Regions from separate parts of the Pararhizobium sp. IMCC21322 genome, predicted to be linked through region 2. Evidence: predicted binding sites of a transcription regulator. Region 2 holds the regulator's gene; the other holds the start of a gene.
The links. Region 2 encodes HrcA, which represses chaperone genes, less so after heat shock. Its sites were predicted from a motif close to GTTAGCACTCNCNNNNNGNGAGTGCTAAC; they were not measured.

Region 1 (4,011 bases), 1.5 Mb from region 2:
ATCCAGAGAGGCTTTGCGCATAGAACGGCACTTTGTTGGCGGCGTGTTGCAGCAATGGCGTGATTTGCTGAAATTGAATGTTGTGGTGTTGTTCAGCGGTTCTCCATTGGCTTTGTTCCAGTTTCTCCTGAAATTGCCACGCCATTTGCGCGCCGTGAGATGGCAAAACGTTTCGTTTTGCCCACTTAAATCCCGGGGATGTATATCGCTTCAATGCAGGCATGGGCGGGTGTGTTCCGGATTTTAAATCTATATGCCTGTGTAACAAAAAAGGCGGCCAATTGGCCGCCTTTTTCAAATCTGTCTGGGTACTGGACTTTAGAAGTCCATTCCGCCCATGCCGCCCATGCCACCTGGCATGCCGCCTGGAGCGCCACCAGCGCCGTCTTTTGAAGGCTTGTCAGCGACCATGGCTTCTGTTGTGACCAGCAGGCCTGCAATAGACGCTGCGTCCTGAAGGGCAGTACGAACCACTTTAGTTGGATCGATGATGCCAGCCGCAATCAGATCAACATATTCTTCGGTCTGAGCATCGAAACCAAATGGATCTTTGCCTTCCAGAACTTTGTTGACGACAACTGAACCTTCAACACCGGAGTTTTCAGCAATCTGGCGGATCGGAGCCTGCAATGCGCGCAGAACGATCTTGATACCAGCCTGAATGTCAGGATTGTCGGAGGACAGTTCACCAACGGCAACAGTTGCACGCAGCAGCGCAGCGCCACCACCTGGCACGATGCCTTCTTCAACAGCAGCACGAGTTGCGTTCAGAGCATCGTCGACACGATCTTTGCGCTCTTTCACTTCAACTTCAGTTGCACCGCCAACGCGGATAACGGCAACGCCGCCAGCCAGTTTAGCAAGACGCTCCTGCAGTTTTTCGCGATCATAGTCAGAAGTTGTATCTTCGATCTGAGCTTTGATCTGTGCAACGCGTGCTTCAATGCCTTCTTTTTCACCGGCACCATCAACAACAGTTGTGTTCTCTTTGGTGATGGAAACGCGCTTTGCTGTGCCGAGCATTTCCATTTCGATGTTTTCCAGCTTGATGCCGAGATCTTCGGAGATCACTTCACCACCGGTCAGAATGGCAATATCTTCCAGCATGGCTTTACGACGGTCGCCAAAGCCAGGTGCCTTAACAGCCGCAACTTTCAAGCCACCGCGCAGCTTGTTGACCACGAGGGTCGCCAAGGCTTCGCCTTCAACGTCTTCAGCAATGATCAACAAAGGACGACCGGACTGAACAACTTTCTCCAGAATTGGGAGCATCGCCTGCAGGTTGGAGAGTTTTTTCTCATGCAGAAGAATGTACGGGTCTTCCAGCTCAGTGATCATCTTTTCGGAGTTGGTCACGAAGTAAGGAGACAGGTAACCGCGGTCAAACTGCATGCCTTCAACGGTTTCCAGCTCGAACTCAAGAGCTTTGGACTCTTCAACCGTGATGACGCCTTCATTGCCAACAGTCTGCATGGCTTCGGCAATTTTTTCGCCGACAATCTTGTCGCCATTGGCGGAGATCGTGCCGACCTGAGCAACTTCTTCAGAAGTGCTGATGGTCTTTGAACGGGCTTCAAGATCAGCAACGGCAGCAATAACCGCCATTTCGATTCCGCGCTTCAGATCCATCGGGTTCATGCCGGCGGCAACGTATTTGGCGCCTTCCTTGACGATGGCATGAGCCAGAACAGTTGCAGTTGTCGTGCCGTCGCCTGCAACATCGTTGGTTTTGGAGGCAACTTCACGCACCATCTGTGCGCCCATGTTTTCGAACTTGTCTTCCAGTTCGATTTCCTTGGCAACGGATACACCATCTTTGGTGATGCGCGGTGCGCCGAAAGATTTGTCGAGAATAACGTTCCGGCCTTTAGGGCCGAGTGTTACTCTTACAGCATTGGCAAGAACGTCGACGCCGCGCAGCATTTTATCGCGCGCGTCGCTGCCGAATTTTACTTCTTTAGCAGCCATGATTTTGAGATCCTTCTCTCAAGTCGTGAAAATCTAGAATGTGATTAAGGGCAGAGATGGCTTAGCCAACTACGCCCATAACGTCGGATTCTTTCATGATCAGCAGGTCTTCACCGTCAAGCTTGACTTCGGTGCCGGACCATTTGCCGAAAAGAACACGGTCGCCAGCTTTGACGTCCAAAGGTTGAACCTTGCCGGTTTCGTCACGTGCGCCTGCGCCCACTGCAACGATTTCGCCTTCTTGTGGCTTTTCTTTAGCGGTATCTGGAATAATGATACCACCGGCGGTCTTTTCCTCGGACTCTACGCGGCGAACTACCACACGGTCGTGGAGAGGACGGAATTTCATCGTCTTCTTTTCCTTCTGCTAGGCATCCGAAATGGATGCGAAACGTTGATCTAAAACTATGTTAGCACTCCTTTCAAGAGAGTGCTAACCGACTGCGGGGAGATAATGATTACAACGGCCTGTGTCAACAGCAGATCGCGAATTGTGTGCTGAATATCCGCCGAAATCATTCGGTTGTTTTAAAAACTGCGAAGATGGAAGATACGCGTCTAAGTGGGATGCGGCAGTTTCTTTCGTCCGGCGACAAGGCAAGCCAGGACAACAAGCGCGGCTCCGAACAATGTGCGACTTTCCGGGACTTCTCCAAAAAACAGATATCCGAACACAACCGCCCAGATCAGAGCGGTATATTCTATCGGCCCCAATCGCGAGGCCGTCTCACGCTTCAACGCCCATACGATCATCAAATGACCGGCTGTTCCCAAAAACCCGATTGCCATGAAGAGTACAAACAGACGCCCGTCAACCGCGACCCAACCGGTTTGGGGCAGAGGCAACAGACCAAATGGCAGGGCCAACAGAAGGGCAAAGCCGGATTGCAGCATAACCATTTCTTCCGGCGCGGTATGTGCGGTGTGCTTGCGTGACAGCACAATTGTCAGCGCATAGAACAGGCTTGCCAGTAAGGCACTGACCATGGGGATCAAAGCACCGCCCAACGGTTCCAGAAATGCATCGCCAAAAATAACCAGCACGCCACTGAACCCGAGCGCGATTGCAACCAGGGCGGAAGCGGCAATGGGTTCACTCAGGATCACTCTGGACAGCAAAACCATAAACAAGGGCGCTGTGAAGACAATCGTTACCGCGCGTGCCAGAGGAAGCTCGGACAGGGCGAAAAAGAAGCAGCTGGCAGTGAGAACAACAAACACCGCTCGTATAAAGCTGGTGGACAGCAACCGCCAGGAAGCAAGCCCTGCCAAACGTGTAGAAAGGGATGCTCTCGGCGTGCTGTAAACAAAGAAGATAAATGCAAAGACGACCCCGACACCGTAGCGCATGACCACGATTTGCCAGGTTTGCAGATCAAATGACGCTGTCTTGATACCAGCATCCAGCAGGGACAGGGCAAACAATGCGACCGTCATCGCTGCCAGCGGAGCCAGATCGTGTTTGCTGAGTGCAGTTTCGGACAAAGCGGGCCTATGATGGAGCGATTGGTGCGTTGCAGACAAACAGGTATTCCCAAGTCTGCCCGGCATCCCCCAGATACCGCACAACCGGCTGCTTGGCGAATCCCTGTTTTTCGTAAAATCTGTGGCCGCTCGCAAAACGCGTATCAGTCCAAAGTCGCAGGGATTTCAGATCGTGTGCGCCTGCCCATTTTAAAGCTTCAGCATACAGCTCTTGTGCTAGCCCTGTGCCGCGCGCGCTTTTCGCAACATACATTTTAAACAATTCAAATACGCCTGGTTTCAGAGCAGGAACAATCGCCAGACAGCCAATTAACGCAGTGCTGTTGCCTGGTGAGTCTGCCGCTCTGGCAACCCAGATTTCCCCGCCCAAATTTCGGAAATATGTGGACACGGCATCAAGCTCTCTAAATTCGTCCGCTACAAAGGGGCAATTCTCATATTCGCCATAGACCGTTGCAATGAGCATTGCCAGTCCGCTGCCAGATCCATCATCAGCTGTATCGATTACAAAATCCGTCATGCTGGACCCTAATTGCCTTGTTGCGGCATTGTCCCAAG
Region 2 (4,011 bases):
GCTATGGTTTCCGGGTCCATCAGCGACGGCGTGCCGCCACCAAAAAAGATGCTGGTGACACGGCGGTCAGGCGTTCGGGCGGCGAAATGCGCAATCTCTGTCTTGAAGGCCGCCAGAAAGCGGGCCTGATCAACCGGCTTGTGCCGCACATGGGAGTTGAAATCACAATACGGACATTTGGCCGCGCAGAACGGCCAATGCACATAGATGCCGAACCCGGCATCCCGCGTTGGATGATCGGGGCCATCCAGTGCACCATGCGGCTGGCTGCTTGCTGCCGGCTTCTGATTGTCTGTGTTTTGTTCCATGAGTTTCAAACGACCGAAGCCCGGATCCTACAGCGCATATTTCTCAAACAGGGCAAATGCCCGCGCCCGGTGTGACAGGCCCGGTTCCCCATCGGGGCGCGGTCCGTGTTTCTCCTGCGGCGTCATCTCTCCAAATGTCTTATCATGATTCTCGGGAAGGAAGATGGGGTCATATCCAAAACCCTGCGTGCCACGCGGTGGCCACACGATCTCGCCTCGTATGATACCCTCAAAAACGAAGGCCTCACCATCAGGATAGGCAAGACACAGGGCACTGACGAATTGCCCGCCCCGCTTTGCAGCCTCGGTTGCGCCCTTGGCCAGCATGGCTTCCTGCACATTGCGCATGGCCATGGAAAAATCCTTATCCGGACCTGCCCATCTGGCTGAATAAATGCCCGGATCCCCGTCCAGGCAATCAACCGACAGGCCGGAATCATCAGAGAGTGCGGGAAACCCGGTGGCCGTGGCGGATGCCAGCGCCTTCAGTTTTGCATTGGCGGCAAATGTGGTGCCGGTTTCTTCCGGTTCCGGCAAATCCAGCTCGGCTGCAGACACGACTTCGATACCGTGAGGCACGACAAGATCGCGAATTTCGCGCAATTTTCCTGCATTGTGGCTCGCCAGCACAAGTTTACCGCCAGTCAGTCTGCGAACCAGGTTGCTCATTTACATGATCGCCATGTTCTGCAACGAGACAAGCTGCTTAATACCGTCTTTCGCCAGATCCATCAATTGTTTCAACTCGTCTTCGGAAAACGGTTCCTGCTCGGCAGTACCCTGAATTTCAACAATGCCGCCAGCGCCGGTCATGACAAAATTGGCATCGGTTTCCGCAGTGGAATCCTCGTCATAATCCAGATCCAGCACAGGTGTGCCCTTGTAAATTCCGCAGGAAATGGCGGCCACATTGTCTTTCAACACAGTGCCTGTCACCAGATTTCGCTGGCGCATCCAGGCAATACAGTCGCTGAGTGCCACCCAGGCACCAGTAATCGCCGCTGTCCGTGTTCCGCCATCAGCCTGTATCACATCACAGTCGAGGGTAATCTGTCGCTCACCAAGGGCCTGCATATCAACAACGGCGCGCAGGGAGCGTCCAATCAGGCGTTGAATTTCCTGTGTCCGGCCGGATTGCTTGCCGCTGGCCGCTTCCCGGCGCATACGCCCACCGGTGGAGCGGGGCAGCATACCGTATTCAGCTGTCACCCAGCCCTTACCGCCGCCACGCAGCCAGGGTGGAACATTTTCAGCCAGACTGGCAGTGCACAACACATGCGTGTCACCAAACTTTACCAGGCACGAGCCTTCAGCATGTTTTGAAACGTTGCGTTCCAGCGAAACGGCACGCAGGGCATCGGGTTCGCGATTGGATGGTCTCATGAGGCTCTTCTCTAAAATGGCTTCGAATCATCGCTCTTGATAGACAAGCCTGCGCCGAATGCAAAGCGCAGAAAACAAACATGCTGAACCGGCTTGCCGAAGTTTCACTTTCCATGAGGCTTGGCAGACACTAAGTTTGTAAAAGGCAAGATGCCTGACCGGGATGAAAGTCTGGCTAAAACCAACTGTCTGCGGGATGAGAAGAATGGCCACCGACACGCGCTTTTTTGATCAGGATATGGATGAACGCTCGCATCAGGTATTTCGCCGGATTGTCGAAGCCTATATGGAGGACGGCGCGCCTGTCGGGTCGCGCAATCTGTCCCGCACCCTGTCGCTAAACCTATCGCCAGCCTCGGTCCGCAATGTGATGTCCGATCTGGAGCAGATGGGCCTTATCTATGCGCCGCATATCAGCGCAGGACGTCTGCCCACGGAACGCGGCCTGCGTTTCTTTGTCGATGCGATGATGGAAGTGGGCGATCTGGATGAGAACGCACGCCAGCAGATCGATGCCCAGTTTGAGAGCAACAGGGCCGAAAACTCGGGAGACACGCTTCTGGCAGATGCCAGCCGCATGTTGTCTGGTGTCTCCAAGGGCGCTGGGCTGGTGCTGACCGGCAAGCGCGAAGTGCCGCTGAAACATATAGAGTTTGTCCGCATTGAAGACGGGCGCGCGCTGGTTGTGCTGGTGGCGCAGGATGGCGCGGTGGAAAACCGCATCATCGATATTCCCAAAGGCATGCCTGCAGCGTCGCTTGTTCAGGCCTCCAATTACCTGAATGAAGGTCTGCGTGGCCGCACGCTGCCGGAAGCGCGTGTCGAACTTCAGCAATTGCTGGAATCCCAGCGCCGTGAACTGGATGACCTGACGGCCCGGCTGGTGGAAGAGGGACTTGCCACATGGGCCGGTGTCAATGAGGGCGCCAGAAACGCGCAAAATCTCATCGTTCGGGGCCGCGCCAATCTGTTGGAGGATGTCGGGCAGGGCGAAGATCTGGACCGCATCCGACTTCTGTTTGAAGATCTGGAGAGCAAGTCCGACCTGATTGAGTTGCTGGGGTCTGCTGAAACCGGCGATGGTGTGCGCATCTTCATCGGCTCCGAAAACAGCCTGTTCTCCATGTCCGGCTCATCGCTGGTGGTCGCCCCCTATCACAATGCGGAAGACAATGTCGTCGGCGTGCTGGGTGTCATCGGCCCGACACGGTTGAATTATGGCCGCATCATCCCCGTTGTGGATTATACAGCCCAGCTTTTGGGAAAAATGCTCAGTTAACGAGATTGGCGGTTGATTTTTTACCGCCAAGCTTCGATATCCCCACCACCAGATTAAATCGAAAAGACCGTGATCGATCATGAGCGACGAAACCAAAAAAGCTGACCCATTGAAAAACGAAGCAGACGACAGCGAATTGTCGAACACTGAAGCCTCTGAAGAGGGCTCGTCTGAAGAACAAGAAGACGAGACCCCGACCGGCAAGCGGACACCGGAAGAGGTGATTGATGCTTTGCTTGAGGAAAACCAGAGTTTGCGGGATGAAAAGGAAGCCCTGAGAGACCAGATGCTGCGTGTGGCCGCCGACATGGAAAATCTGCGCCGCCGCACCCAGCGTGAAGTGGCCGATTCCCGGCAATACGCAATTTCCAATTTTGCCCGCGACGTGTTGAGCATTGGCGACAATCTGGATCGTGCCATTTCAACGGTCTCTGAAGAAGAGAAGGAAACGGCCGGAACCACATTGGCAGCGCTTGTGGAAGGCGTTGAAATGACGGGCCGGGAAATGGTGCGTGTGTTCGCCAAACACGGCGTCACCAAGGAAGAGCCGGAAGGCGAGAAATTCGATCCAAATCGCCATCAGGCTGTGTTTGAGGTGCCAAACCCTTCTGTTGCCAGTGGCATGGTGGTTCAGGTCATGCAGGCGGGCTATATGCTGGGTGACCGAGTTTTGCGTCCCGCCATGGTTGGTGTGTCCAAAGGCGGCCCAAAATCAGGACCAAAAGCTGTTCCAGATGACGAGTCAGATGTAGAAGACTGATCTCAGCGCACCGACCCGTCAGGCAGTGACCCGTCTTAGGGTCAAATTGATTCGTCCCGGCGCTTTCAGCAAAGTGGAAGTGCCGGGGTAAATCCGGTCCACGCCGTGAAATGCCAGTCGGCTTTCACCGCCCATCACCAAAACATCCCCGGAATGCAGCTTGAAGCTTTTTGTCGGACCGTTGCGCTCGGTCGTGCCAGTGCGGAACCGGCAATCATCTCCCAGAGATACGGAAACAACCGGTGCTGTAAACACCGCCTCGTCCCGATCCTGATGCAGAC

Region 1: groES (co-chaperone GroES) is a predicted target of HrcA. The motif match lies at 2,378-2,406, and genes of this name have one in related genera.

Annotation. Positions count from the first base shown of each region.
Region 1 is NZ_CP132335.1:1,868,458-1,872,468, forward strand. Features, by position in the region: gene RAL91_RS09040 (phenylacetate--CoA ligase family protein) at 1-145, opposite strand, end outside; gene groL (chaperonin GroEL) at 319-1,968, opposite strand; gene groES (co-chaperone GroES) at 2,030-2,317, opposite strand; gene RAL91_RS09055 (DMT family transporter) at 2,527-3,453, opposite strand; gene RAL91_RS09060 (GNAT family N-acetyltransferase) at 3,461-3,973, opposite strand; gene RAL91_RS09065 (hypothetical protein) at 3,982-4,011, opposite strand, start outside.
Region 2 is NZ_CP132335.1:391,468-395,478, forward strand. Features, by position in the region: gene hemW (radical SAM family heme chaperone HemW) at 1-308, opposite strand, end outside; gene rdgB (RdgB/HAM1 family non-canonical purine NTP pyrophosphatase) at 336-977, opposite strand; gene rph (ribonuclease PH) at 978-1,691, opposite strand; gene hrcA (heat-inducible transcriptional repressor HrcA) at 1,897-2,970, shown strand; gene grpE (nucleotide exchange factor GrpE) at 3,050-3,730, shown strand; gene RAL91_RS02000 (alpha-ketoglutarate-dependent dioxygenase AlkB) at 3,749-4,011, opposite strand, start outside.